4 regions of the Streptomyces sp. NPDC051664 genome follow, and region 2 is predicted to be linked to each of the others. Evidence: predicted binding sites of a transcription regulator. Region 2 holds the regulator's gene; each other region holds the start of a gene.

Region 1 (7,368 bases), on a different contig from region 2:
GAGCGCCTGGTCAGCCAGCGTTCGACCTCTTCCAGCACGACCGATACTCCCTGTATGTGATCCATCTCGCGGTTCGGACGGCTATCTCAACCGTCCGATGCTTCGGTTACAGTCTTGAACAACGCGGATGACCCTCGCATGCCGGGGTCCTCCGCCGATAAATGCCTGGATCGATGATCCAGTGCCACAGCGCTCATCCAGAGGGACTGAGGGAACGGCCCGTTGAAGTCCCGGCAACCCTCCTGCCGACCGCGAGGTCAGGTGGGGAAGGTGCCAATTCCGTCTCGTGGCGAAATGCGTCGCGAGGAAGATGAGGAGAAAGGGCCTCGCCATCATGGCTACGCAGACCGTTGCAGTGAGCACCAATTCTTCCGCCGACGCTGTCGACCTCGGTCCCGCCGCGGCACTTTCCTGCCGCGAGTGCGGAGAGCGTTTCGAGCTCGGTCCCATTTTCGCCTGCGCGACCTGTTTCGGGCCGCTCGAAGTGGCGTACGACCTGCCGAGCGGCTCCCCGGACGAGCTGAAGAAGCGCATCGAGGCCGGCCCGAACAACATCTGGCGTTACGCGCCGCTGCTGCCGGTCCCCGCCGATGTCGCGGACAAGCCCAACATCAACCCCGGCTTCACCAAGCTGGTCAAGGCCGACAACCTCGCCCGCGAACTGGGCGTCACCGGCGGCCTGTACGTCAAGGACGACTCCGGCAATCCGACGCACTCCTTCAAGGACCGCGTCGTCGCGATCGCCGTCGAGGCCGCCCGCGCCTTCGGTTTCACCACTCTCTCCTGCTCCTCCACCGGCAACCTCGCCGGCGCCGTGGGCGCGGCCGCGGCCCGGGCCGGCCTGCGGTCCTGCGTGTTCATCCCGCACGACCTGGAGCAGGGCAAGGTCGTCATGGCCGCGGTGTACGGCGGTGAACTGGTCGGCATCGAGGGCAATTACGACGACGTCAACCGCTTCTGCTCGGAGCTCATCGGTGACCCGCTCGGCGAGGGCTGGGGCTTCGTCAACGTCAACCTGCGCCCGTACTACGGCGAGGGCTCCAAGACGCTCGCGTACGAGATCTGCGAGCAGCTCGGCTGGCGGCTGCCGGACCAGCTCGTCATCCCGATCGCGTCCGGCTCGCAGCTCACGAAGATCGACAAGGGTCTGCAGGAGCTGATCAAGCTCGGTCTCGTCGAGGACAAGCCGTACAAGATCTTCGGCGCCCAGGCCGAGGGCTGCTCCCCGGTCTCCACCGCCTTCAAGGCCGGTCACGACGTCGTACGCCCCCAGAAGCCGAACACGATCGCCAAGTCGCTGGCGATCGGCAACCCGGCCGACGGCCCCTATGTCCTGGACATCGCCCGCCGGACCGGCGGCGCCGTCGAGGACGTCGACGACGAGCAGGTCGTCGACGCGATCAAGCTGCTGGCACGCACCGAGGGCATCTTCGCGGAGACGGCCGGCGGGGTGACGGTCGGTGTGACGAAGAAGCTGATCGAGGCCGGCCTGCTGGACCCGACGCTCACCACCGTCGTCCTCAACACCGGTGACGGTCTGAAGACGCTGGACGCGGTCGCCCCGACCACCGGTCCGACGGCGACCATCCGGCCCAGCCTCGACGCGTTCCGCGCCGCCGGCCTGGCCCGCAGCTGACCCGACCACCGGGACGTCCATCCGTGACGTCCACCCGAGACGCAAGGAAGGCACCCACATGAGCGTCAAGGTCCGTATCCCCACCATCCTGCGCACCTACACGGGCGGTCAGGCCGAGGTCCCGGCCGAGGGCGCGACCCTCTCCCAGGTGATCGAGTCGCTGGAGCAGAACCACCCGGGTATCGCCGCGCGCGTCCTGGACGATCAGGGCAAGCTGCGGCGGTTCGTGAACGTGTACGTCAACGACGACGACGTGCGCTTCGAGGGTGGCCTGGAGGCGGCCACCCCGGACGGCGCCGGCATCTCGATCATCCCGGCCGTCGCGGGCGGCTGCTGACCCTCCGTCGCCCCGGCGCGGACTCTCCGTGGCCCCCGCGGCCGACTTCACAGCGTCACCGGAATTGCCCCCTCTGCGAGGTAAGCGGAGGGGGCAATTCTGCATGGTTAAGCGCGGTACAGTTGGGAAGTCCCCTCCGCTGCCCGTGCCGACCGCATATGAGAATGCGCCCGCCCGCGACAAGATGCAGCCAAAGTGTTCGAACTCCTTGTGTCATAAGTGGCCTTTGCCCGGCCCGAGTTGCCCTGGAATCGCATAAATTCCGCATATTCGGGCGTTCGGTGCTGCCCAGAATTCTCGTCCGATTGACCTGTTGCAGAGGGCAGTTGGGCAGATACATTCGGCCGCGGTCGACGCGTTCCGGCGCACGCACCCTCTCCTGTCGGAGGGTGAGTTCTGACCCGGGCCCGCGAAGTGCGGTCCTGTGCAAGGGCCAGTAATAGGGGAGTTAGGCATGGCTCAGGGCACCGTCAAGTGGTTCAACGCGGAGAAGGGGTACGGCTTCATCGCGGTCGACGGTGGTGCGGATGTTTTCGTCCACTACAGCGCGATCCAGATGGACGGGTACCGCACCCTCGAAGAGGGTCAGCGAGTTGAATTCGAGATCTCGCAGGGCCAGAAGGGGCCGCAGGCGGACATGGTCAAGCTCGCCGTCGGCTGAGCTCGGCGCGGTCGGCCAACGACACCACTCACGCATGTAGGGCCCGTACCCCCAGGGGGACGGGCCCTTCACGCGTCGTGCCGGCCGTCACCCCGCGTGGCATCCCCACGACATCCCACGCGGCGTCGCCCGGTCGGCGCCTTGTCCACAACCGCCGGGGGCGCTTGCACTCGTGGGGGTCGAGTGCTAATCATTGGCGTTAGCACTCTCCAGGTGAGAGTGACAGAACTTGGACCGGGCCGGTGAGGCCCGCAGGCCCGGTGGGGCAAGGAACCACCGGGCAGGCAGGCCGTCCGTCGCGGGCGCCACTCGGTCCGGAGAAATCCACCCCTGTCCGGGAGGACCACTTCACATGGCCAAGATCATCGCGTTCGACGAGGAGGCACGGCGCGGTCTCGAGCGCGGGATGAACCAGCTCGCCGACGCCGTCAAGGTCACCCTTGGCCCCAAGGGCCGCAACGTCGTCCTCGAGAAGAAGTGGGGCGCGCCCACGATCACCAACGATGGTGTTTCCATCGCCAAGGAGATCGAGCTCGAGGACCCGTACGAGAAGATCGGCGCAGAGCTGGTCAAGGAAGTCGCCAAGAAGACGGACGACGTCGCCGGCGACGGTACGACCACCGCCACCGTTCTCGCCCAGGCGCTCGTCCGTGAGGGCCTTCGCAACGTAGCCGCGGGTGCAAACCCGATGGCCCTCAAGCGGGGCATCGAGAAGGCCGTCGAGGCCGTCTCCGCCGCTCTGCTGGAGCAGGCCAAGGACGTGGAGACCAAGGAGCAGATCGCTTCGACGGCCTCCATCTCCGCCGCCGACACCCAGATCGGCGAGCTCATCGCCGAGGCGATGGACAAGGTCGGCAAGGAAGGCGTCATCACCGTCGAGGAGTCCCAGACCTTCGGTCTGGAGCTCGAGCTCACCGAGGGTATGCGCTTCGACAAGGGCTACATCTCGGCGTACTTCGCCACCGACATGGAGCGCATGGAGTCGTCCCTGGACGACCCGTACATCCTGATCGTCAACTCCAAGGTCAGCAACGTGAAGGACCTCCTTCCGCTGCTGGAGAAGGTCATGCAGTCCGGCAAGGCACTGCTGATCATCGCCGAGGACGTCGAGGGCGAGGCTCTGTCGACCCTGGTCGTCAACAAGATCCGTGGCACCTTCAAGTCCGTTGCCGTCAAGGCCCCGGGCTTCGGTGACCGCCGCAAGGCCATGCTCGGCGACATCGCCATCCTCACCGGTGGCACGGTCATCTCCGAGGAGGTCGGTCTCAAGCTCGAGAACGCCGGCCTGGACCTGCTGGGCCGCGCCCGCAAGGTCGTCATCACCAAGGACGAGACCACGATCGTCGACGGTTCCGGTGACAGCGACCAGGTTCAGGGTCGCGTCAACCAGATCCGTGCCGAGATCGAGAACTCGGACTCGGACTACGACCGCGAGAAGCTCCAGGAGCGCCTGGCGAAGCTGGCCGGCGGCGTGGCCGTCATCAAGGCCGGTGCCGCCACCGAGGTCGAGCTCAAGGAGCGCAAGCACCGCATCGAGGACGCCGTTCGCAACGCGAAGGCGGCCGTCGAGGAGGGCATCGTCGCCGGTGGTGGCGTGGCGCTGCTGCAGGCCTCCGCCGTCTTCGAGAAGCTGGAGCTCTCGGGTGACGAGGCGACCGGTGCCAACGCCGTCAAGCTGGCGCTGGAGGCCCCGCTCAAGCAGATCGCCGTCAACGGTGGTCTCGAGGGTGGCGTCGTCGTCGAGAAGGTGCGCAACCTGCCGATCGGTCACGGTCTGAACGCCGCGACCGGCGAGTACGTCGACATGATCGCCGAGGGCATTCTCGACCCGGCGAAGGTCACGCGCTCCGCTCTGCAGAACGCCGCGTCGATCGCCGCGCTGTTCCTGACCACCGAGGCCGTCATCGCCGACAAGCCGGAGAAGGCCTCTGCGGGCGCTCCGGGCGGTATGCCGGGCGGTGACATGGACTTCTGATCCTGACGGATCAGTAGTTTCGGTCGCACATCGGCCCCCGGGACCTGTACAGGTCCCGGGGGCCGATGCCATGTCCGCGGCGGTGACGGCCGGTCAGCGGTCAGGAGAGCTTGCCGTCGTAGTCCGGGAGCTTGAACGTCCGCTCGGCGTGGCCGCCGACCAGGTCGCTTTCGTTGTTGCCGATGTTGGCGATGATCGTGTAGCCCCGGGCCTCGATCTCGGCACGCTTGGCGGTCTTGTACGTGCTGACTTCGTCGAAGAGGTCGGGCAGGTCGCGGACGTAGAGGCCGGTCACCGGGTAGCCGACCGCGGTGAGGTTGTGCTGCGTCAGCGAGGCGATGATGCCCGGGCGGGCGGTGACGAAGAAGATGGCGACGCCTTGGGAGTCGGCGTACCGGACCAGATCGCGGACCTGGGCGATCGCGGGGGTCGGGAACGTCCAGAAGTAGTGGAAGTCCGTCTCCAGCGACGAGTTGTCGATGTCGAGGACGATCGCCGGTTTCTGGCCCGCGGGGGTCTGCGCGATGCGCTGTTGGATGTAGGGGCGGGCCACGTCGATGACCGCGGCGACATCACGCTGCCAGGTGCCGTAGTCGATGCCCAGGATGGCGGCATTGCCGCCGGGGGCCCAGGACGTGGCGGTTGCCCCGGCGGTGGGCGACGACACGGGGGCGGCCTGGGCGGCTGTGGCGGGCGCGACGAGGGCGAGAACGGCGGCCGCGGCGGCGACGCCCGCCGTACGGGCGAACCGGGTACGGCTTCGGCTCATGAGGGTGTCTCCTGGGTCGATGTTGACATGCACGCGTTCAACACTCGGTGAGGCCGAGCCTCATGTCTACCGGCCGGTAGGAAACTTTTCATGGACGCTGCCGGCGGCTGATGGTCATCAGGCGCTCACCGCAATCGTGTAGGTCGGACGCCACGTGATGACGCCCCTGAGTCGGGGGTCCCACGGCCGCGTCCAGGGTGTGTGGCATTCCTCACAGCGAAAGTGCAGGGAGTGAAAGCAACTGCACCCATTCGTCTCTTCTGTCTGTCCCGGTGTGGTGGTGTGGGCCGGAGCGGGTGAAAAACTCGTGACGGTATACGGCTGCCCCGGTCATACGATCACCTCAAGTCGCATATGCGTGTCCCATTCCGCTGCGACCCTTCTTCTCTTTTCGGACCCCGAAGGGCTCTTGTGAAGATTCGCCGGATTCTTGCCACAGCTGTTGCCGCCGCAGTGACCACGCCTGCCCTCCTGCTGTCGGTCACCCCCGCGTTCGCCGACGACAAGCCGGCAGCGCAGACGCAGGAGAAGCCGTCCATCGCGGAGTTGGAAAAGGCCGCCGAGGCAGCGCAGGCGGCGTACGACGACGCCGTAGCGGCCCAGAGTGCCGCCTACGCGGCTCTGGAAGCGGTCCTGTCCGACACCGCTCCGCTGGCCGTTGCGGCCGAGGCGGCCGAGGCCGCGGCAGCCGACGCCGCCACCGCGAAGACCGATGCCGACCAGGCGGTCGTCGACGCCAAGGCGGCGGTCGACGCCCTCCCGGAGACGGCCACCGAGGAGGAGAAGGCCGCGGCGGCGACGACCCTCACCGAGGCGGAGGCCGCCGCCGCAGCAGCCGCCGATGCCAAGACCGCCGCGGATGCCAAGGTCGTGGAAGCCCTGGACGCGCGTGACGACGAGCGGGTCGCCGCAGCCCGGACGCTGAACCAGGCGCAGAAGGCCACCGAGGCGGCGCTCGCCGACAAGACCGCCGCCGACGAGGCGCTGGCCAAGGCGAAGGAGGAGGCGGGTGAGGGCGGCGAGGACTGCGTCCCCGAGGCCAAGCTCACCACGGTCGTCACGGGTCTGCCGTCCACGGTCGTCGCCGGCACGAAGGTCAACTTCGATCTCCGGGTGACCAACGGCACCGACAAGACGATGGACGAGGTGCTTCCGTTCGCCTACGTCCACGCGACCGACAAGAGCGGGCTCAAGGACATCGACGACCTGGTGCACCTGCAGTGGTCGTCCGCCTCGTCCTCGACGTGGAAGACCGTCGACAACGAGCACTACATGGACGCCATCAGCCCGCTGAAGGCCGGCGCCCACGCCGACGTCAAGATGCGCCTCACGGTCGACGCCTCGGCCCCCGCCGGCAACGGCGTCACCTTCGTCGCCGGTGACTACTTCAACGACAACGGCACCTGCGGCGGGAACCCGGACCTCGAGGGCTACGAGTTCCTGATCGCCGCCGCGGGCAGCAAGCCCGGCAAGGTCGACGACGCCAAGCCGAGCACGACCGAGCCGAACACGTCGGACCTCACGCCGCAGGGCGGCGCGTCGGCCAGTCCCGTGAGCGGCAGCCTCGCCGCCACGGGCACGTCCTCCGCGACGTCGCAGCTCGCCCTCGCGAGCGGCGCAGCTCTGGCGATCGGCGCGGGCGCGGTGTTCGTCGCACGCCGTCGCAAGGCCGGCGCCCACGCCTGACGCATGAGACGGGGTGCCGATCCGGCACCCCGGCCCACGCGCTGACCGCCCAACGGGCCCGACACCGAGCGGTGTCGGGCCCGCTGCGGTGACACGGCCGCCCTGATGACCACGCGGCGCTCATCGCAATCGCGCAACTCGGGCGTCAGGTGATTGCGCCCTGCCTCTTGGGGCGGGGGCCATCGCGGCCCGCACCTCGGCCATCCGGTCGCTGACTCCGTCAGCCGGGATCCCGCGGCTGCTCGCCGGTACGGAGGTCTGCTCACCCCGGCATGGCCCGCACTCGCCGCCGGGCAGCGTCTCC
Region 2 (7,368 bases):
ACTCGACGACCACGCCCTCGATGCGCAGGTCGTCGCCCCAGACCCGTTCGACCAGCTCCGCGTCGTGCCGGCCCTCGACATAGATCCGGCCCGCCCGTGCCACCCGCGCCCGCGCCCCGGGGACCGCGAGCGAGCCGGAGGCCGTGCGGGCGGGGCGTACGGGACCCGGCGCCGATGGGCGTACGAGGGTGACGACCCGGCCCTCCAGCAGGAAGCCGCGAGGCTCCATCGGAAACACCCGGTGCTTGCCGAAACGGTCCTCCAGGGTCACCGTCGGGCCCTGGGCCGTTTTCTCGCAGCGGATCACGGCGCCGCAGAAGCCGCTGGAGACCTCCTCCACGACCAGATCGGGCTCGGCGGGGACCTCGGGGACGGGGGCGGACTTCTTCCACGGTGGGGTCAGATCCGGGTGGTAGCTGCGCATCGGACGACGATAGGACGGGAACGGGTCACGACACGCCGAATGCAGTGGACAGTTGGTCACGTTGCGCACGGACGAACGAGGCGTCCACGAGCGCACCGTGCCCCGGCACGTACACCGCGTCCTCGCCGCCCAGCGCCAGCAGCCGGTCCAGCGCGGCCGGCCAGCGCGACGGCATCGCGTCCGTTCCCGCCTGCGGTTCGCCGGACTCCTCGACCAGGTCGCCGCAGAACACGACGGCGGGGGAGCCGGGCACCAGGACCGCGAGATCGTGGCCGCTGTGGCCGGGGCCCACGTTCGCCAGCAGCACCTGGCGGCCGCCGCCCAGGTCGAGGGTCCACTCGTCGTGCACCTGGTGGTGCGGCGCCACCAGCACACCGGCCGACTGCGCCGCGTCCCCCTCGGGCACCCCGTGGCGCACGGCGTCGGCGCGCAGCTCGTCCGCTCCGCGGGCCAGGAGATCCGTCACTCCGACCGCCCCGTACACCTCGGCCCCGGAGAAGGCCGCGGTGCCGAGCACATGGTCGAAGTGAGGGTGGCTGAGTGCGATATGCGTCACCCTCCGGCCGATCAGTGCCTCCACCTGGGCCCTGACCTCCGTGCCTTCGCGCAGCGTCGATCCGGTGTCGAAGAGCAGCGCCCCGTCCGCTCCGACCACCAGTGCGACCGTCGCGTCCCACCCGGGAAGCCGCCGCCGGCCCACACCGTTGCCGAGTCGCTCCCAGCCGAACTCTTCCCAAGAGGCGTCCATGCGGCGACGCTATCGGCAACGACCTGCGCAGTCTCGGGGTAGCGTGGCCGGTCGCCCTTGCTAGGGCCCTACCCGGCCGCCGTACACTGGCGGGGGATTACTGGCACTCGTACGCATCGAGTGCCAGGGCTCTTCGAGGAACGACGGAAACGACCGGGATCCACCGAGTGACACAGCTGGAGGTGTGCGCCATGCTCAGCGAACGCAGACTCGAAGTGCTGCGCGCCATCGTCCAGGACTATGTCGGCACCGAGGAGCCCGTCGGTTCCAAGGCGCTCACCGAGCGGCACAAGCTGGGGGTCTCCCCGGCCACGGTCCGCAACGACATGGCAGTGCTGGAGGACGAGGGCTTCATCGCCCAGCCGCACACCAGCGCGGGGCGCATCCCGACGGACAAGGGCTACCGGCTCTTCGTCGACAAGCTCGCGGGGGTCAAGCCCCTGTCGTCGCCGGAGCGCAGGGCCATTCAGAACTTCCTCGACGGCGCGGTCGACCTCGACGACGTCGTGGGCCGCACCGTACGGCTGCTCGCGCAGCTGACCCGGCAGGTCGCCGTCGTGCAGTACCCCTCGCTCACCCGGTCGACGGTGCGGCATGTGGAGCTGCTGTCTCTGGCGCCCGCCCGGCTGATGCTCGTGCTGATCACGGACACCGGCCGGGTCGAGCAGCGCATGATCGACTGCCCCGCGCCGTTCGGTGAGACTTCTCTCGCCGATCTGCGGGCCCGGCTCAACAGCCGGGTCGTCGGACGCCGTTTCGCGGACGTCCCGCAGCTGGTGCAGGATCTGCCGGAATCCTTCGAGAGCGAGGACCGGGGAACCGTGTCCACCGTGCTCTCGATCCTGCTCGAAACCCTCGTCGAGGAGACGGAGGAGCGGCTGATGATCGGCGGCACCTCCAACCTCACCCGCTTCGGGCACGACTTCCCCCTGATGATCCGGCCGGTGCTGGAGGCATTGGAGGAGCAGGTCGTGCTGCTGAAGCTGCTCGGCGAGGCCAAGGACTCGGGCATGACCGTACGTATCGGGCACGAGAACGCCCACGAGGGGCTCAACTCCACGTCCGTCGTCGCGGTCGGCTACGGTTCGGGCGACGAGGCAGTCGCCAAACTCGGCGTGGTCGGACCGACCCGCATGGACTACCCCGGAACGATGGGAGCGGTACGCGCAGTGGCACGTTACGTCGGACAGATCCTGGCGGAGTCGTAAGTGGCCACGGACTACTACGCCGTACTCGGCGTGCGCCGCGACGCATCTCAGGACGAGATCAAGAAGGCCTTCCGGCGGCTCGCACGCGAGCTGCATCCGGATGTCAACCCCGATCCGAAGACCCAGGAGCGGTTCAAGGAGATCAACGCCGCCTACGAGGTGTTGTCGGACCCGCAGAAGAAGCAGGTCTACGACCTCGGCGGCGACCCGCTGTCCGCTTCGGGCGGCGGTGGCGCGGGCGGATTCGGACAGGGTGGCTTCGGCAACTTCTCCGACATCATGGACGCGTTCTTCGGTACGGCGTCGCAGCGCGGACCCCGTTCGCGCACCCGGCGCGGCCAGGACGCGATGATCCGGCTGGAGATCGATCTCGGCGAGGCCGCGTTCGGCACCACCAAGGACATCCAGGTCGACACGGCCGTCGTCTGTACGACCTGCAGTGGCGAGGGCGCCGCACCCGGCACCTCCGCCCAGACCTGTGACATGTGCCGCGGCCGCGGTGAGGTCTCCCAGGTCACCCGGTCGTTCCTCGGCCAGGTCATGACCTCGCGGCCCTGCCCGCAGTGTCAGGGCTTCGGTACGGTCGTGCCGACCCCGTGCCCGGAGTGCGCCGGTGACGGTCGCATCCGTTCGCGGCGCACGCTCACCGTGAAGATCCCCGCCGGTGTCGACAACGGCACCCGCATCCAGCTTGCGGGCGAGGGCGAGGTCGGCCCCGGCGGCGGCCCGGCCGGCGACCTGTACGTCGAGATCCACGAGCTGCCGCACGCGGTGTTCCAGCGCCGTGGCGACGATCTGCACTGCACTGTCACGATCCCCATGACGGCGGGCGCGCTCGGCACCAAGGTGCCGTTGGAGACGCTCGACGGCCTGGAGGAGGTCGACATCCGGCCGGGCACCCAGTCCGGTCAGTCGGTCCCGCTCCACGGCCGCGGCATCACCCACCTGCGTGGTGGCGGACGCGGCGACCTGATCGTGCACGTCGAGGTGATGACCCCGTCGAAGCTGGACCCGGAGCAGGAGCGACTGCTGCGTGAGCTGGCGCAGCTGCGCGGGGAGGAGCGGCCCACCGGTCAGTTCCAGCCGGGACAGCAGGGGTTGTTCTCCCGGCTCAAGGACGCGTTCAACGGCCGCTGAGTGCCGTCCGTCGCGTCAACTGCCCCCTGCAACGCACCGCCCGCCGGTCCTGGACCGGCGGGCGGTACGCATATGGCGGTAGCCCTTCCGGTCACCTTTCGGATCCCCTCCGACTCCCGCTCCGGATATCTTTCGGGCCACCTCATGGCTGATTCGGCAGGGTGCAGGCGACGTGGCACGATGCGGTCATGTCATCCGCGTTGACCGATCTCTGCCGGTATCCGATCGTGCAGGCCCCGATGGCGGGCGGTGTGTCCTGTCCACAGCTGGTCGCGGCCGTCGCCGAAGCGGGCGGGCTCGGTTTCCTCGCTGCCGGGTACAAGACGGCGGACGGCATGTACAACGAGATCAAACAGCTGCGCCGGCTGACCGGTCAGCCGTTCGGCGTCAACGTCTTCATGCCGCAGCCGAACCTCGCGGACCCGAGCGCCGTCGAGGTGTACCGGCAGCAGCTGGCCGCTGAGGCCGCCTGGTACGAGACTCCGCTCGGTGACCCGGACTCGTGCGGTGACGACGGATACGAGGCCAAGCTCGCCATCCTTGTGGAGGACCCGGTTCCGGCGGTCTCCTTCACGTTCGGCTGCCCCACCCGCGACACCTTCGACGCGCTCGCCGGAGTCGGTACGTACACCGTCGTGACGGTCACCACGCCGGAGGAGGCGCAGACCGCCCAGTGGGCGGGCGCCGACGCGGTCTGTGTCCAGGGCATCGAGGCGGGCGGCCACCGGTCCACCTACCGCGACGACCCGCAGACCGACGGCACCGGCATTGGACTGCTCTCCCTGGTGGCCGAGGTCCGCGAGACCGTCCAGGTGCCGGTCATCGCGGCGGGCGGCATCATGCGTGGTTCCCAGATCGCGGCGGTGATCGCGGCGGGCGCGGAGGCGGCGCAGCTCGGCACGGCTTTCCTGGCCTGCCCCGAGTCCGGTGCCCATCTGCTGCACAAGCAGGCGCTGACCAACCCGTTGTTCGCACGGACGGCGCTGACCCGGGCGTTCTCCGGGCGTCCGGCCCGCGGCCTCGTCAACCGCTTCATGCGCGAGCACGGGCCGTACGCCCCCGCCGCCTACCCGCAGGTGCACCATGTCACCAGCGGGCTGCGCAAGGCCGCAGCCAAGGCCGGGGACGCCCAGGGCATGGCCCTGTGGGCGGGCCAGGGCCACCGGATGGCACGCGAGCTGCCGGCCGGCCGGCTGACCGAACTGCTCGCCGAAGAACTGGATGCCGCGCGCGCGGCAGTGAGCACAAGGAGCACGCAGTGACCGCACCGGTCTTCGTCGTCGAGCAGGTCCCCAGCGGCCCGCGGTTCGTCCTGGACGGGCCGGAGGGGCGGCACGCCGTATCGGTGAAACGGCTGCACGCCGGTGAGGGCGTCGTCCTGACGGACGGGCACGGCCGGTGGGTGGAAGGCGTCGTGGATGCCGCCGAGGGCAAGGACCGGCTCGTCCTCACGGGCCTCGGCACGGTCCACGAGGAGCCCCGCCCCGCGCCCCGTATCACCGTGGTCCAGGCGCTCCCCAAGGGCGACCGTGGTGAGGTCGCCGTCGAGACCCTTACGGAGACCGGTGCCGACGCGATCGTGCCGTGGCAGGCCTCGCGCTGCATCACCCAATGGAAGGGTGACCGTGGCCTCAAGTCCCTGGCGAAATGGCGGAACACGGCCCGCGAGGCGGGCAAGCAGTCGCGCCGGGCGCTGTTCCCGGAGGTGACGGACGCCATGACGACCAAACAGGTTGCCGCTCTTCTGGCCACAGCGGACTTCGCGGCTGTCCTGCACGAGGAGCGGGAGTACGACAGCGAGCCGCTGGCCACCGTCGGACTCCCGGTCGGGGGCGAGATCATGCTGGTCGTAGGGCCCGAGGGCGGTGTCTCGCCGGACGAGCTGGAAGCGTTCGCCGAGGCCGGCGCCCGGACCTGCCGGCTCGGCCGGAGCGTGCTGCGCACCTCCACGGCGGGCACCGCGGCGACGGCGCTGCTGCTGGGACGCACCGGCCGCTGGGCGTAACCACCCCATACAGCAAGTCCGGTGTGGCCGCAAGCGGTCTACCGCACGACGGGGGAGTAGTGGGACGCTTCCACGTATGGGGACATTGAGGGCATCAAGTCCATGGGGGCACGGCCGGACCCGTCGCATTCCGGCCGTACTGTGCCTTGTCGGTGCGGCGGTTGCGGGGGCCGTCGCCTGTGAGCCGATCGACGGGATGAACTCCGCGTCCGTCGCCCTGACCACGGACCGGACCGGCACCGGGGCGCTGGAGGGCAAAGGGGTCGATGTGCGGTGGCTGAACTGCACGGCCGAGGTCGAGGGCGTCGGTGCGACGCCGTCCTCGCCCTCACCCTCCGCGTCCGTGCGGCAGGTGGCGCAGGTCGACTGCCGCGGCCGGACCGTGGGCGGCAAGGACATCACGCTCGCCGGCAAGGTCACGAAGGAGGTCAACGGGCTCTGCGTCCGGGGGGACTTGACCGGGAGGGTCAGCGACAGGACCGTCCTGCGGGCCGATGTGCTCGGCGACTGCGACGCCGCCCCCTCGACCGGCGGTGTGACACCGCCGACGGGAGGTGGGGGCGGCGGGAACGGCGGTGGTGGCGGAAAGAACGGTGGTGGCGGTGCCCGGCCGACGGTCACCGTGACCGTCACGGTGATCGAATATCCCCGGGGCAAGTGAGTGCGTCCGACACGCAGGCGTGGGCGGACTCCGGCCAACCCCGTTCCCCGGAGCACGACCGCGGCCTAGGGTGATCGATGTGACACAGCCTGCCTATCTCCGGTACCCCCATGTCCAGGGCGAATTGATCGCCTTCACCGCTGAGGACGACGTCTGGCTGGCGCCGCTCGACGGCGGCCGGGCCTGGCGGGTCAGCGCCGACAACCGGCCCGTCAGCCAGCCGCGCATATCGCCCGACGGCACCCACGTCGCCTGGACATCCACCCGGGACGGTGCCCCCGAGGTGCACCTCGCGCCCGTCGACGGCGGCCCCTCGAAGCGGCTGACCTACTGGGGCGACGCCCGGACGTCCGTACGCGGCTGGACCCCCGAGGGCGACGTCCTGGTCATCAGCACCCAGGGGCAGGTGTCGCTGCGCCGCAGCTGGGCCCGGGCCGTCCCGGTCGACGGCGGGCCCGCCCGGACCCTGCCGTACGGACCGGTCGGCTCCCTCGCGTACGGACCCGGCGGACGGGTCCTGCTGCTCTCTGCCACCATGGGGCGCGAGGCCGCCACCTGGAAGCGCTACCGGGGCGGCACGGCGGGCAAGTTGTGGCTCGCGCAATCACCCGGGGAAGGTCAGGGGCCGGACGGCGTCGCGGACTTCGTACGGATCCACAAGGGCCTCGACGGCAACATCGAATGCCCGATGTGGGTCGGCGACCGTCTCGCCTTCCTCTCCGACCACGAAGGCGTCGGCGCGCTCTACTCCTCGCTCCCCGACGGCTCCGACCTGCGCCGGCACACCGAGGCCGACGGCTTCTACGCCCGCCACGCAACGACCGACGGCACCCGCGTCAGCTATGCCTCGGCCGGTGAGCTGTGGCTGCTCGACGACCTCGAAGGCGCCGGACCCCGCCGTCTCGACATCCGCCTCGGCGGCCAGCGCGCCGACCTCCAGCCGCACCCCGTGCACGCCGGGAGCCACCTCGACTCGGCGTCCCCGGACCGTACCGGCCGCGGCAGCGCCGTCGGGACGCGCGGGGCCGTCCACTGGGTCACCCACCGCGAGGGCCCGGCCCGCGCGCTGGCCGTCGAACCCGGGGTGCGGGCCAGACTGCCCCGTACCTTCCAGGCCGACGGCGATCAGCACGTCGTCTGGGTCACCGACGCGGAGGGCGACGACGCCCTCGAGTGCGCACCCGC
Region 3 (7,368 bases), on a different contig from region 2:
TCTTCATCTCCCTGATCCCGTTCCGGTTGCCGTGGCGGGAGAAGGCCTTCATGTCGTGGGCGGGGCTGCGTGGCGCCGTCCCCATCATCCTGGCGACCATTCCCATGGTGCACGGGATCGAGGGCTCCACCCACGTCTTCAACATCGTCTTCGTACTCGTTGTCGTCTACACGCTGATCCAGGGGCCGACCCTGCCCTGGCTGGCCAAAGCCCTGAAGATCGCCGAGGACCCCTCCGAGGCCACCGACCTGGGCATCGAGTCGGCGCCGCTCGAGCGGCTGCGCGGACATCTGCTGTCGGTGGCGATCCCCGGGAAGTCGAAGATGCACGGCGTGGAGATCGCCGAACTGCGGCTGCCCGCCGGAGCGGCCGTCACCCTCGTCGTACGGGAGGGGAAGAGCTTCGTGCCCGGACCGTCGACGATGCTGCGGCGGGGCGACGAACTGCTCGTCGTCGCGACCGATCCGGTGCGCGACACGGCCGAGGCCCGACTGCGGGCGGTCGGCGAGGGCGGCAAGCTGGCCGGTTGGCTGGGGACCGACGGCGGCACCGGTGGAACCGGCAGGACCAGGACGCACCACTGATCCGAGGCTACGAAGGTGTGATTGCCCGCAATCGCAGGCATGCACCGGATCCTGCCCTGTAGCATGAAGGAAACGTGATCGACAAAGATCGATAGATCCGGTCAACACCGGATCGACCAACTCTGCCTGACGCAGAGCTGGCGCGACCGTATGGCGGTCGTGGCGTCCTCCGCCTCTGCTGCGAGCGCCCGGCATCTACCGCAGTTCCGCGCGAAGAGGACAGCTCTCGGCAGCTCCCGTCCGGGACCGGCACCCACAGGTGCGGACCGGCCACGGAAGCATGGCTACCAGGCAGCAGAAAGGCATGGACCGTGGCGTCCACGGTCTCCGACCGCCCCGGTTACGGGCAACTGCTGCGCATCCCCGGTGCGTGGACCTTCCTCCTCCCGGGCTTCGCCGCACGGCAGCCCTTCGCGATGCTGACCATCGGCATCGTCCTGCTGGTTCAGCACACCACCGGCTCGTACGGCAGCGCGGGCGCTGTCGCCGCTGTCACCGGTGTCTCCATGGCGCTGTTCGCCCCGCAGAGCGGCAAGCTGGCCGACCGCATCGGCCAACGCGCCGTACTGCTGCCGGGAGTCCTCGTGCACGCGGCGTCCGTATCGGCGCTGACAGCACTCGCACTGGCGGACGCACCGCTCTGGCTGCTGTTCCTGGCCGCAGTGCCGACCGGTGCGTCCGTCCCGCAGATCGGCCCGATGGTGCGGGCCCGCTGGGCGGCACTGCTGGGCGCGGCACCCGGCCGGAAGGCCTCGCCCCTGATGTCGACCGCCGCCGCCTTCGAGTCGGTGACGGACGAGTTCACCTTCGTCATCGGACCCGTCCTTGCCACCGCCCTGTGCACCGGGGTGCATCCGGCGGCCGGACTGATCACGGAGGCCGCACTGACGCTGATGGGCGGCCTGCTCTTCGCGGCGCAGCGCCGCACCCAGCCCGCGGTCCGCGCCACCACGTCCGACGCCTCCGAACGGCACACCTCCGCCCTGTCCGTACCGGGCGTACGCGTGCTCGCGGTGGCGTTCCTCGGGATCGGCGCCGTCTTCGGCGGCATGCAGGTCTCGCTGACCGCGTTCGCCGAGGAGATCGGCCGGCCCGGCGCGAACGGCCTGCTGTACGGGATCTTCGCGGCCGGCAACATGCTGGCCGGGATCGCCTGCGGTGCCGTCGCCTGGAAGAGCGGGCCGCGGCGCAGGCTGATCGCCGGGTACGCGGCGCTGACCCTGACCGCGTCCGGGCTGTGGGCCGTGCACTCCGTGCCGCTGCTGGCCGGACTCGGGCTGCTCGTCGGACTCTCCATCGCACCCGCGTTGATCAGCGGATACACGCTCGTCGAGGCGCTGGTTCCGGCGTCCGCAAGGACCGAGGCATTCACCTGGCTGACGGGCGCGGTCGCGCTCGGACAGGCCGCTGCGGTGACGGTCGCCGGGCGGCTGGCGGACGCCCACGGCGCGAGCACCGGCTTCGTGGTGCCGCTGGTGGGGACCGTGCTGGCGCTCGTGACTTTGGTGACGCTGCGTTCGCGGCTGACACCGGCCCGCGCGACCATCATGGCCGCACACGGCTCGGTTCACCGCGATCCCGTCGCGGCCAGAAAGTGACGATTCATGCGCTCGTCTCAGCGGAATACGTCAGTGTGACTCCTCCGCCACATAATGTGGCAGCTTTTCGCTCAGGCCGGCGGCCCTCACGACGGCCAAGCCCTGACCGCTGCCCTTGGGGCAGGTGACAGACGTTACTGCAAACAGCGGCCCGTAGCAGCTACCATTGAGGATTGTTAGCACTCATCGAGTGAGAGTGCCAGGAGGAAGACAAGTGCCGACCTATCAGTACCAGTGCACCGAATGTGGCGAGGGCCTCGAGGCGGTGCAGAAGTTCACCGATGACGCTCTGACCGTGTGCCCGAACTGCGAGGGACGCCTGAAGAAGGTGTTCTCGGCGGTCGGCATTGTCTTCAAGGGTTCCGGTTTCTACCGGAACGACAGCCGCGGCTCCTCGTCGAGCAGTGCGCCGGCTTCGTCGTCCGCGAAGGCATCCGGTTCCGCTTCGTCGACTCCCTCGACGGGGTCGGACTCGAAGTCGTCCGCGTCCTCGTCGGCGGCTGCTTCCTCTTCCTCGTCGTCGTCCTCCGCGTCGTCGTCGAGCGGTACGTCGGCCGCCTGAGCCGAGGTACGCAGCTTCACACTTCATCCGAGGGCCCCGCCGATCCGATCGGCGGGGCCCTCGGCATTTACAGCCCCGCTAGTGTGATCGCATGGTGAACGCAGAGATCGGTGTCATCGGCGGTTCGGGCTTGTACTCCTTCCTGGAGGACGTCACCGAGGTTCGCGTGGACACCCCGTACGGACAGCCGAGCGATTCCGTCTTCCTCGGTGAGATCGGCGGCCGCCGGGTCGCTTTCCTCCCCCGCCACGGACGCGGCCACCATGTGCCGCCGCACCGCATCAACTACCGCGCCAACCTGTGGGCGCTGCGGTCCGTGGGCGTACGTCAGGTGCTCGGTCCGTGTGCGGTCGGCGGGCTGCGTCCGGAGTACGGACCGGGGACGCTGCTCGTACCGGACCAGATGGTGGACCGCACCAAGGCCCGCACGCAGACGTATTACGACGGGGAGACCCGTGCGGACGGGGTTGCGTCGAACGTGGTGCACCTGGGCTTCGCCGACCCGTACTGCCCCGAGGGGCGCAAGGTCGCCCTTGCCTCGGCACGCGCCAAGGGCTGGGAGCCGGTGGACGGCGGGACGCTGGTGGTCGTCGAGGGGCCGCGCTTCTCGACCCGGGCCGAATCGCGCTGGCATGCGGCGATGGGCTGGTCGGTGGTCGGCATGACCGGGCATCCGGAGGCCGTGCTCGCCCGTGAACTGGGGCTCTGTTACACGACGATGACGCTGGTGACGGACCTGGACGCGGGCGCCGAGGCGGGCGAGGGCGTCTCCCACGGGGACGTGCTGAAGGTGTTCGCGGCCAATGTGGACCGGCTGCGGGCGGTGCTGTTCGACGCGGTGACGGCACTGCCTGCGGAAGGGGAGCGCAGCTGTTCTTGTGCGCGTGCGCTGGACGGGATCGAGACGGGGATCGAGCTGCCGTAGGGGGTGCGGCCGCGGCTTGGTCCCTGGTTCGGCCTGGTCCTGGTTCGGGCCTGGTCCTGGTTCGGGCCTGGCTTCGATCTCGGCTCTGCGAGGCGGGTGGGGCACGGGTGGGTGACCGACTTGTCCACAGCGTGTGCGCTGTCCACAGAGCTCGGCGGGAATCTCGCGGACGGTGGATCGTGAGGGGCGTCGGTGTTCGTCCGAACGCCTGACTTCGCGCTCCTCGCTCCTCACGGCAGGTGGTGTCGGCCATGTTCCCGCCCGTTTCTCCGACCACGTCCTCGTCCGATGTACGTCCGACGGTCCCCGGCCCGCCGGTGTCGGCGCCACCACCCTGTGGGGTGCCCGCGTTCGCGCCGCTGCGGGTGCGCGGGGGTGGTGGGCGTCGGTTACGGCGGGCGGTGTGGCGACAGCGCCGCGCGATGGCGGCCGGACTGGCGCTGACAGCTGCGGCGCTGGCTGCGACAGGGCTGGCCGCTGGTGACGGTGGCGGCGGGACGGCCGACGGCGCGGGAGGTTCGGCGCCGGAAGGGGAGCGGCGGCCGGTTCAGCTGGTGTCGGCGCCGGTCCGGATCGCGGATGCGGCGACGGTGCGGCTGTTGCGGCCGGGCGACCGCGTCGATGTGATCGCGGGCGAGGGCTCCGGGGCGGACGCCAGGGTGGTGGCGAAGGGGGCCCGGGTGGCGGCGGTGCCACGGACGGCGGCCGATGGTTCTGACGAAGACCCCGCGGCGGGTGGCGCGCTGGTCGTGCTGTCCGTGCCCCGGAGCACGGCGGCGTCGCTGGCCGGCGCAGGGATCTCGGCCCGGTTGGCGGTGACGCTGTGCTGAACCGGGCACACCGGCCCATTCGCACTGAGGAGCCGTCAAGTCACCTGCCAGAAGGCGCGGGTCGGGTGGTTTCGCCTCGTGCTGCCGTAGATTGCCGAACAGTTCGCTCCCATTACGGCGCATGCGGAGGCGGACTCACTCGTGGGCGAGAAGAAGAAGGTCAGTCTGCTGGAAGGCTTCAGGGTCTTCCTGTTGCGCGGCAATGTGATCGACCTGGCGATCGCGGTCGTCATCGGCGCCGCGTTCACCAACATCGTGAACGCGCTCGTCAAGGGCGTCATCGATCCGCTCGTCGGTGCGTTCGGCACCAAGGATCTGGGGAGCTACAGCTCCTGCCTCAAGGGCCCCTGTGTCACGGACCCGAAGACAGGCGAGACCGAGGGCATCCGGATCCTGTGGGGCTCGGTGCTCAGCGCCACGATCGGCTTCGTGATCACGGCGGCCGTCGTCTACTTCCTGATGGTGCTGCCGATGGCCAAGTACCTGGCCAGGCGAGCGGCGATGCAGGCTGCCAAGGACGGCGTGCAGGAGACGCTGGAGATGAGCGAGCTGGAGGTGCTGAAGGAGATCCGCGACGCTCTCGTCTCGCAGCGCAGCGGCCCGGCGGGCGAGGGGCGCGGCCAGGAACCGGGCCGCGGCCACGACGAGTAGCTCAGACGTGGTGGGGTGGCTTCTCGTCCAGGAAGCGCGCGAGGTCGGCGGCGCTGCCGCCGGCCGGAGCCCGCTCGCCCCACGCTCGGTCCGTATCGTCCGCGGACTGCTGGTCCAGCGGATCGTCGAAGATCAGAGCCGGCTTGGGCTTCCTCTGCTCCGGCTGTGTCGGGTTCGTCGGCTGCGACGGTTTCGAATCGCGCGGTCCGGGGGTGGGGGCGGTGCTCATACCAACAGGGTACGGCGACGGTCAGCGATCCTTCGGGTCGAGCACCCAGAGCCCCAGGACGACGAGGAACGGAATGGTCGGTCCTGATCGGACGTCCGGCTGAGTGAGCGCGTCGCCCAGCGGCACGAAGCCCGGGCGCGCGAAGGTCCGCGGCGCAGGACCTGACGCAGGACGCTTTCCCCGTACGATCTGCGCGTCCCGCCACCGGCCACCGGAGTGGTCTGCTGTGCTGGGCCCCATGCCCCGGATGACCGCCCGCAGCCGCACCGAGAAGTACCGCGCCTCGACCCCGCTGGAACTCTTCTTCGACCTGTGTTTCGTCGTGGCCGTCGCCCAGGCGGGCGGCCGTCTCGTGCATGCCGTCGCCGAGGGGCATCCCGGCGCCGGGATCGTCGGCTATCTGGCCGTGTTCTTCGCGATCTGGTGGGCCTGGGTGAACTTCTCCTGGTTCGCCTCCGCGTACGACACCGACGACACGCTCTACCGCGTGGTCACGTTCGTCCAGATCACCGGCGTGCTCATCCTCGCCGCCGGTGTGCCGCGCGCCTTCGACCACGGGAACTGGACGCTCGCCGTCATCGGCTATGTGGTGATGCGGCTCGCGCTGACCAGCCAGTGGCTGCGGGTGGCCCGCTGGTCCGAGGGCGCAGAACGCAGGGTCGCGCGGCGGTACGCCATCGGGATCGTCCTGGTCCAACTGGGCTGGATCGGCATGCTGTTCGTACCCGCCGACATGAACGGCGCCCGTACCGCGCTCTACGTGATGCTCGCCCTGTGCGAGCTGTCGGTTCCGGCCCTCGCAGAGCGCGATCGCAGCACGAGCTGGCATCCGCACCACATCGCCGAACGGTACGGCCTGTTCACCATCATCGTGCTCGGCGAGACGATCGCCGCGGCGACGGTCGCTGTCCAGGAGGCCGTCGACGAGCACGACGCGCTCGGTGAACTGCTGCCGGTCGCCGCGGGCGGACTGCTGATCGTCTTCGCCGCCTGGTGGATCTACTTCGCCGTGCCGATCCACACCTATCTCCGCGGCAGCAAGCAGGCGTTCACCTGGGGATACGGCCACTACGCGATCTTCGGTTCCGCAGCCGCGATCGGTGCGGGCATCGAGGTCGCGGTGGAGGAGGCCACCGGAAAGGCTCACGTGTCGACGGCGGCCGCCTCGGCCGCCGTGACAGTCCCCGCAGCGATCTTCCTGCTGACGGTGTGGCTGCTGCACGCCCGCCACTTCAAGCGCGACCGCGCGGAGCAACTACCCCTCCCGCTGGCCTCGGTGGCGATCCTGGCCTGTACGTTCGCCGGGGAGTGGGCGATCCTCGCGGCCGGTCTGGTGGCGGCCGCGACCGTGGCGGCCGGGGTGGCGCTGTCGCGGCGCCCGGCACCGGGCGGGCCGGATTCCGCCTCCGTCCCGCCGACCCACGCGTGAGGAGCACACGATGGCCGGACAGCACACAGGACAGGGCCCGGAACAGAGCGCGACGCGGCCGCCGACCACCCGCCCCGCGGCCGGGAGGGACGCGCTGACGGATGTCGCCGGGCTGCGGGTCGGCCATGCGCGGGTGCCCGGCGACGCCGCACTGAGCGGCACCACCGTCGTCCTCGCCCCCGAGGGCGGCGCGGTCGCCGCCGTCGACGTACGGGGCGGCGGCCCGGGCACCCGGGAGACGGACGCCCTCGACCCCCGCAATCTGGTGCAGTGCATCGACGCCGTCGTCCTGACGGGCGGCAGCGCGTACGGACTGGACGCGGCGTCGGGCGTGATGGCCTGGCTGGAGGAGCAGGGGCGGGGCGTGCGGGTGGGTCCCGATCCGTCGCAGGTGGTGCCGGTGGTCCCGGCCGCGTGCATCTTCGACCTGGGGCGGGGTGGCGACTGGCGGGCCCGGCCGGACGCATCGACCGGCCGCGCCGCGGTGGAGGCCGCAGCCGGTACGGAGTCGGGTGCCCCGGTCGCGGAGGGCGGGGTCGGCGCCGGCACGGGAGCGGTCG
Region 4 (7,368 bases), on a different contig from region 2:
CGACGCGCCGGGAGCTGCTGCCGGAGCTGCTTCCGGCCCGGGACGCACTCCATCCCCGGACGCTGCGCTCCGCCCTGAAGTACGTGGCGTCGGAGGCCACGGGCGAGTGACCCCCGCGGTGGGCGTGGCACTAACGTGCCGCGTATGACGACTGCACTGATTACGGGCGCGACCGCGGGGATCGGGGCCGCCTTCGCGCGGCGGCTCGCGGCCGAAGGGCACAACCTGGTGCTGGTGGCGCGCAACACCGAGCGGCTCCGGGAGCAGGCCACCGAACTGCACGACCTGCATGGCATCGAGGCCGAGGTGCTGACCGCCGACCTGTCCGAGGACGACGGGATCGCCTCGGTCGAGGCGCGACTGGCGGACCGTCAGCACTCCGTCGATCTGCTGGTCAACAACGCCGGGTTCGGCAACAAGGGCCGCTATCTGGAGGTGTCGACGGCCGATGAGCTGAAGATGCTGAAGGTGCACTGCGAGGCGGTGCTGCGGCTGACCTCGGCGGCCGCGGCCGGAATGAAGGAGCGCGGGCGGGGCGGGGTCGTCAATGTGGCCTCGGTGGCGGCGTTCGTACCGCGCGGGACGTACGGCGCGTCCAAGGCGTGGGTCGTGCAGTTCACCCAGGGTGCGGCGAAGGATCTGGCCGGGTCGGGGGTGCGGCTGATGGCCCTCTGCCCCGGCTTCGTACGGACCGAGTTCCATGAGCGGGCCGGGATGGGGACCGGCAACATCCCGGGCTGGATGTGGCTCGACGCGGACAAGCTGGTGGCGACGGCGCTGGCGGATCTGGCGCGCGGCAAGTCGGTCTCGATCCCGGACGCGCGGTACAAGACGCTGATGGGTCTGGTGAAGGTGGCGCCGCGCGGCCTGCTCGGCGGGGTCACCTCCAAGACGGGCCGCAAGTACGGACCGCAGTGAGCGGGTTATTGCCGGATACCGCGGCCCGCACAGGCGCCCATGTCGGGAGCGACGGGCTTCGCCCTGTTGCCGAACCGGTCCTCGCCGCCGTTGTTCTCGATGACGGCACGGGCGGCGGGGGCGGGCCGGGCCGGAGGTCGCGGCACAGCCCGGGCCCCGGTGATACGCCGGGGCGCGCAGCACACCACCCGCTGTGACGGATATTCACTTTCCGTCCGGAACGGCGCCGTTGCACGGCCTGCCGAATGTTCTGCCGACTCCGTATGTCGCACCGTCGCTCAGCCGAGCGACACCGGTCGACAGGCCGGACGCTGGACAGGACGGCGCGGTTCGCGGCCGGCCCGCCCTCCGCGAAGCCGGTGCCCGCCGAGAAGCCTGAATCACTCGGTCCGACCGCTCCACCCGAACCGTCACGAACCCCGTATCCCAATAAAATGGAACCATCCCATCCAGGCTCGTGAGACCGGGAGACACCATGAGATTCGTACAGGTGATCGACTGCAAGACGGAGCGGTTCGATGACATGGACCGCCTCATGGACGAGTGGGTCGAACAGACCAAGGGCTCCCGGACCGCCACTCACAGCCTGATCGGCAAGGACCGCTCGGACGGGTCCCACTACGTGGAGATCGTCGAATTCCCGTCGTACGAGGACGCGGTGGCGAACTCCAGGCTGCCGGAGACCGACCGGATCTTCCAGGAAATGGTGGCGCTCTGCGACGGGACGCCCACCTTCACCGATCTCGACGTGGTCCGCGACGAACAGTTGAACCAGACACTGTCCCGCCGGTTTTTCCACGAGATCGCCGTCGGCGGCAACCTGGACGCCATCGACGAGGTGTTCGCGGTCGACTACGCCGACCACGACATCGCGAAGGAGGAGGACACCGTGATCGGATCCGGCAACCTCCGGGACGATCTCATCGGATGGCGGGCCGCCTTCGACTTCTCCTTCGACCTGGACCGGCAGATCTGCGAGGGCGACGACGTCGTGACGCTGTGGACCTGGACCGGCACCCACAAGGGCGACTTCATGGGCATACCGCCGACGGGCAGGCAGTGCATCATGACCGGCACCACGATCTTCCGGTTCAGGGACGGCAGGATCCAGGAGGGCTGGTGGCACGAAGACATCAGGGGCCTGATGCGCCAGCTCGGCGTGCTCGACTGAACCGGGCTCGACCGGGCGCCGAGGGACGAAGAAGACCGAAGGCCCCCTGTTCCCACCGCTGAGCAGCGGGGACAGGGGGCCTTCTACGGCTGTGCGCCGGTGCGGCTACACGTCAGTGCGAGTGACCGTGACCGCCGTGACCGGCCTCGGCCTCTTCCTCGGCCGGCTTCTCGACGACCAGGGTCTCGGTCGTGAGCAGCAGCGACGCGATGGACGCGGCGTTCTCCAGCGCGGAGCGGGTGACCTTGACCGGGTCGATGACGCCGGCCTTCACCAGGTCGCCGTACTCGCCGGTCGCGGCGTTGAAGCCCTGGCCCTTGTCGAGCTCGGCGACCTTCGAGGTGATGACATAACCCTCGAGGCCGGCGTTCTCGGCGATCCAGCGCAGCGGCTCGACGGCGGCGCGGCGCACGACCGCGACACCGGTGGCCTCGTCGCCGGTCTTGTCGAGGTTGCCCTCGAGGACCTTGACGGCGTGGACCAGAGCGGAGCCACCACCGGAGACGATGCCCTCCTCGACCGCGGCGCGGGTCGCGGAGATGGCGTCCTCCAGACGGTGCTTCTTCTCCTTGAGCTCCACCTCGGTGGCGGCACCGACGCGGATCACGCACACGCCGCCGGCCAGCTTCGCAAGGCGCTCCTGGAGCTTCTCGCGGTCCCAGTCGGAGTCCGTGGAGTCGATCTCGGCCTTGATCTGGTTGACCCGGCCCTTGACGTCGCCGGGCTCGCCGCCGCCGTCCACGATGGTCGTGTCGTCCTTGGAGACGGTCACGCGGCGCGCCGTGCCCAGCACGTCCAGACCGGCCTGGTCGAGCTTGAGGCCGACCTCCTCGGCGATGACGGTCGCACCGGTGAGTGCGGCGATGTCGCCGAGCATGGCCTTGCGGCGGTCACCGAAGCCCGGGGCCTTCACCGCGACGGCGTTGAAGGTGCCACGGATCTTGTTGACGACCAGGGTCGACAGGGCCTCGCCCTCGACGTCCTCGGCGATGATCAGCAGCGGCTTGGAGCCACCGGCCTGGATGACCTTCTCCAGCAGCGGGAGCAGCTCCTGGATCGAGCCGATCTTGCCCTGGTGGATCAGGATGTACGGGTCGTCGAGGACGGCCTCCATACGCTCCTGGTCGGTCACCATGTACGGGGACAGGTAACCCTTGTCGAAGGCCATGCCCTCGGTGAACTCGAGGTCCAGACCGAAGGTGTTGGACTCCTCGACGGTGATGACACCGTCCTTGCCGACCTTGTCCATCGCGTCCGCGATGAGCTCGCCGACCTGCGAGTCCTGCGCGGAGAGCGCGGCCACGGCGGCGATGTCGGACTTGTCGTCGATCGGTCGGGCGGTCGCGAGGAGCTCCTCGGACACGGCCTTGACCGCGGCGTCGATGCCCTTCTTCAGGGCGGCCGGGGACGCACCCGCGGCAACGTTGCGCAGGCCCTCGCGGACGAGCGCCTGGGCGAGCACGGTGGCGGTGGTGGTGCCGTCACCCGCTACGTCGTTGGTCTTGGTCGCCACCTCCTTCACCAGCTGGGCACCGAGGTTCTCGTACGGGTCGTCGAGCTCGACCTCGCGCGCGATGGTGACACCGTCGTTGGTGATGGTGGGAGCGCCGAACTTCTTGTCGATGACGACGTTGCGGCCCTTGGGGCCGATCGTCACCTTCACCGTGTCGGCAAGCTTGTTGACGCCACGCTCAAGGGCGCGACGGGCGTCCTCGTCGAACTTCAGAATCTTCGCCATGGGAGCTGAGCTGTCCTCTCAAACGAACTGCGCCCCCGACCACCGGCTAGTTATTTCGCAGGGGGCCAGGGGCGCAGAACAGAAGCAAACGTGGGTGAATTACTTCTCGACGATCGCGAGCACGTCGCGAGCCGAGAGGACGAGGTACTCCTCGCCGTTGTACTTCACCTCGGTGCCGCCGTACTTGCTGTAGAGCACGATGTCACCGGTGTTGACGTCGAGCGGAAGACGCTCGCCGTTCTCGAAGCGACCCGGGCCCACGGCCAGGACGACGCCCTCCTGGGGCTTCTCCTTGGCGGTGTCCGGGATGACCAGGCCAGAGGCCGTGGTCTGCTCGGCGTCGAGCGGCTGGACCACAATGCGGTCCTCAAGCGGCTTGATGGCAACCTTGGAGCTGGTGGTCGTCACGATCCGGCCTCCCCCTTCGGAGATCTCGGGGTTAACTGCGGGGTTAACTGTCTGGGGTGGCGACCAGGTGGATCCGTCGTCGCGGGTGCCGGACCTGCCAGTCGCGCAGTACTGCTGGCACTCTCCAGTGGGGAGTGCCAGAGCCGAGACTATGACCGCGATTAGCACTCGGTCAAGCGGAGTGCCAATTCCGTGCGGTCGTGGCGTGGCAGCCCAGGCAAAGCCCCCCCCGGGCGCGGTCCAGGAGCATGCGCCCTGGGCGAGGCCCGCAGGGTGAAGTTCGCGGGCGCGCGAAGTCCACGGGCACGCGTTACCGCCGCTCGCACCCGGCGCCGGGATCCACGGCGCCGTACGACTCCGGCCGGTCCGGCCACCGGTGCCGCTGCCTCTGCGGTGGCGACGGCCGGGAGTCCGCGGGCTCCTGCGACTGCTCCCGCCGCCCGCAGGCGGTGACGGCCCATGACCCGGGTGCCCCGCGATCACCCCGCGCGCCCGCCTTCGGCCCCGACTCCGACGTCCCCCCTGGCCCCGCCGCCGGTACCCGGTGCGGGCCCTGCACCTTCTGGGCGGCCTTCCGGCCCAGTCGTTCGATCGGGTCGACCGACTGCGCGCACCCGGCGGTGGCGGTCAGGAGAGCACCGGCCGCCAGCAGTCCGGCGAGCAGCCGGCGCGCCCGGCTCATGCGCGGCCCTCCGGCCGTGCCACGGCGTACCCCCTTGTCCGCCCCGCCCGGCCGGCCCGCGGTGGGCCCGGCGGCCCGGCGCTCGGCGCGGTCGCCGGACCCGGAGGCGCTACCGGAGCCGACAGCGGCGACGGGGGGCACGACCGGAACCGCGCATCCCGGCCTCCGCCGCAGGTCGACCTGGCTGCGACGGATCGAGCCCGACCTCCGCCCCGTCATGGCAAATTCTTCCTTTTGTCGTAAGACCGCATGATCTTGGATACTGGCAGCAGTCGAACGATCACTCGGCCCGACGCCGCCGCCGGACCCCGAACGGTCCCCCGGCTGGCTCACAATGGGCCGGTGAACGCCTTCGCCCCGACCGGCCCGACAGACCCGCGCGACCCGAGCAGCCCGAGCGCCCCGTCCGGTGCCGCCGACCCGCTCACCGACCCGCTCGCCGCCTTCACGGCGCTGCGCGCCCCGGAGGGCACGGCGCTGCTGACCGAACTGCGGTCCTACGACCCCGCCCAGGAGCTCGCCACCGCGACCCGGCTGCGCCGCAGCCACCCGGCCGCACTGGTTTCCGCGGCGCTGGGGCAGGCGCGGCTGCGGCAGCGGGCGGTGGCGAAGTTCGGTGCCGAGGACGCGTACCGGATGTTCTTCACGCCGAACGGTGTCGAGCAGGCGACCCGTACGTCGGTCGCCACGTACCGGGCCGGCCGGTTCGCCGCGGCCGGCGTCCGCAGCGTCGCCGATCTCTGCTGCGGGATCGGCGGTGACGCCATCGCGCTCGCCCGCGCGGGCATCTCCGTCCTCGCGGTGGACCGCGACCTGCTGACCGCCGAGGTGGCCCGCGCCAACGCCGCCGCGCTCGGGCTGGACGCCCTGATCGAGGTCCGGTGCGCCGATGTCACCGAGATCGACACCGCCGCGTACGACGCCGTCTTCGTCGACCCGGCCCGGCGCGGCGGACGCGGCAGGATCTTCGACCCGGAGGCGTACTCCCCGCCGCTCTCCTGGGCGACCGGCGCCGCCCTGAAGGCCCCCCGCGCCGCGCTGAAGATCGCCCCCGGCATCCCGCACGAGGCGGTCCCGGCGCAGGCGGAGGCCGAGTGGATCTCGGACGGCGGCGATGTGAAGGAGGCGGTGCTCTGGTTCGGCGCGGGATTCACAGCCGGCTCGTGCCGCGCCACGCTGCTCCCGTCCGGCGCGACCCTGTCGGCTCCGGCCACGCTGCCCGCTCCGCCCGTCGGCCCGGTCGGCCGCTATCTGTACGAGCCGGACGGTGCCGTCATCCGTGCGCATCTGGTCGCCGACATCGTGGAGCGGTCGGGCGGCCGGCTGATCGACGAGACGATCGCGTACGTCACGAGCGACGAGCCGTACGACTCCCCGTACACCTCCGCGTACGAGATCACCGACCGGCTGCCGTTCAACATGAAGAAGCTGAAGGCGCTGCTGAGGGAGCGGAAGGTCGGCGTCCTGACCGTCAAGAAGCGGGGCTCGGCCGTCGAACCGGAGGAGTTGCGCCGCAAGATGAAGCTCCAGGGTCCGAACGCCGCGACCGTGTTCCTGACCCGGGTCGCCGGGGCGCCGACCATGCTGATCGGCCACCCCGTGCGGCCGGAGATGCCCTAAGCCAGGTCGGTCAGGTCGTCGGCATACACCTGGGAGAGCGGCTGCGGGCCCACGTACTGCTGGCAGTTGCACTGCCCGGCTTCGAAGCGGACCGGCTTCTTGCTCTCGTCCCAGGCCGTCGGCACCTCGACCCGCTCATGGCACTTGCCCTGCTTGTCATGCTTCGCAAGATGGTGCGTGCAGCCGCAGACCGGCTCAGGCGGCCGGTTCACCGCCTCGACGGCGAGGCGTTCCTGCTTGCTCGCCTCCAGCAGTTCCAGCTTGCGGGTGTGCCGGTTGCGCAGCGCCGTACGGACGTTGTCGACCGCCCATCCGAAGCCGCCGGTCCAGAAGACGATGAGCACCCACCAGTACCACTCCATGTGACACCCTCCCCCTGCGCAGATCCTGCTGCCAGGATAGGGGCGGGGGCGGCGGTGGGCGCCGCCGACGACGGAGAACAGCGGCTCGGGCCCGCGAGCCCCGACGAACACCCGACCGCGGTGCACGAACGCCTTGGTGACGCCGGTCGGACCGAGCGGCCGGCCGATCGTCCGGAGGCCCATGAACGACAAGTGGGACGGGCGGGGCCGGTCGGCAGCGGGGAGCCTCGCCCGTCCCGGTCCGGTTCAGTCGTACTGCTCACTGTCCAGGTAGTCGTCGTACGCGTCGGGCTCGTCGGCCGAGCCGATGTACTCGGAGTCGTGGACGGCATCCGCCACGTCGGGATCGTGCTCCGGTTCGCCGCTGTAGTCGTACGGATCGGACATGGCGCCTCCTCTCTCGACGGGCACCCGATGCGCCCGGTCACGCGGTCAACGAGGCCGCCGAGCCGCTCGGTGCGCCCGCGCG

The links. The regulator HrcA, encoded in region 2, represses chaperone genes, less so after heat shock. The targets are predictions, from matches to a motif close to TTNGCACTCNGNNNNNCNGAGTGCNAA.
Region 1: groL (chaperonin GroEL) is a predicted target of HrcA. The motif match lies at 2,798-2,824, and genes of this name have one in related genera.
Region 3: ACIA8E_RS19005 (FmdB family zinc ribbon protein) is a predicted target of HrcA. The motif match lies at 2,359-2,385, and genes of this name have one in related genera.
Region 4: groES (co-chaperone GroES) is a predicted target of HrcA. The motif match lies at 4,397-4,423, and genes of this name have one in related genera.

What each region holds. Positions count from the first base shown of each region.
Region 1 is NZ_JBITCU010000016.1:27,594-34,961, forward strand. It holds gene ACIA8E_RS26405 (glucosyl-3-phosphoglycerate synthase) at 1-38, opposite strand, end outside; SAM riboswitch class I at 191-317, shown strand; gene thrC (threonine synthase) at 335-1,636, shown strand; gene ACIA8E_RS26415 (MoaD/ThiS family protein) at 1,695-1,973, shown strand; gene ACIA8E_RS26420 (cold-shock protein) at 2,428-2,634, shown strand; gene groL (chaperonin GroEL) at 2,987-4,609, shown strand; gene ACIA8E_RS26430 (HAD family acid phosphatase) at 4,710-5,378, opposite strand; gene ACIA8E_RS26435 (peptidase) at 5,790-7,064, shown strand; gene ACIA8E_RS26440 (hypothetical protein) at 7,185-7,368, opposite strand, start outside.
Region 2 is NZ_JBITCU010000003.1:142,481-149,848, forward strand. It holds gene ACIA8E_RS06730 (DUF3097 domain-containing protein) at 1-424, opposite strand, end outside; gene ACIA8E_RS06735 (MBL fold metallo-hydrolase) at 450-1,172, opposite strand; gene hrcA (heat-inducible transcriptional repressor HrcA) at 1,364-2,380, shown strand; gene dnaJ (molecular chaperone DnaJ) at 2,381-3,517, shown strand; gene ACIA8E_RS06750 (nitronate monooxygenase) at 3,706-4,779, shown strand; gene ACIA8E_RS06755 (16S rRNA (uracil(1498)-N(3))-methyltransferase) at 4,776-5,522, shown strand; gene ACIA8E_RS06760 (hypothetical protein) at 5,719-6,183, shown strand; gene ACIA8E_RS06765 (S41 family peptidase) at 6,263-7,368, shown strand, end outside.
Region 3 is NZ_JBITCU010000009.1:119,733-127,100, reverse strand. It holds gene ACIA8E_RS19015 (potassium/proton antiporter) at 1-584, shown strand, start outside; gene ACIA8E_RS19010 (MFS transporter) at 896-2,182, shown strand; gene ACIA8E_RS19005 (FmdB family zinc ribbon protein) at 2,397-2,744, shown strand; gene ACIA8E_RS19000 (S-methyl-5'-thioadenosine phosphorylase) at 2,836-3,669, shown strand; gene ACIA8E_RS18995 (RcpC/CpaB family pilus assembly protein) at 4,092-4,499, shown strand; gene ACIA8E_RS18990 (MscL family protein) at 4,641-5,150, shown strand; gene ACIA8E_RS18985 (hypothetical protein) at 5,152-5,379, opposite strand; gene ACIA8E_RS18980 (low temperature requirement protein A) at 5,618-6,808, shown strand; gene ACIA8E_RS18975 (P1 family peptidase) at 6,819-7,368, shown strand, end outside.
Region 4 is NZ_JBITCU010000007.1:190,385-197,752, reverse strand. It holds gene ACIA8E_RS16315 (MOSC domain-containing protein) at 1-110, shown strand, start outside; gene ACIA8E_RS16310 (SDR family NAD(P)-dependent oxidoreductase) at 145-918, shown strand; gene ACIA8E_RS16305 (hypothetical protein) at 924-1,064, opposite strand; gene ACIA8E_RS16300 (ester cyclase) at 1,394-2,089, shown strand; gene groL (chaperonin GroEL) at 2,202-3,827, opposite strand; gene groES (co-chaperone GroES) at 3,927-4,235, opposite strand; gene ACIA8E_RS16285 (hypothetical protein) at 4,546-5,136, opposite strand; gene ACIA8E_RS16280 (methyltransferase domain-containing protein) at 5,167-6,537, shown strand; gene ACIA8E_RS16275 (hypothetical protein) at 6,534-6,899, opposite strand; gene ACIA8E_RS16270 (hypothetical protein) at 7,146-7,286, opposite strand.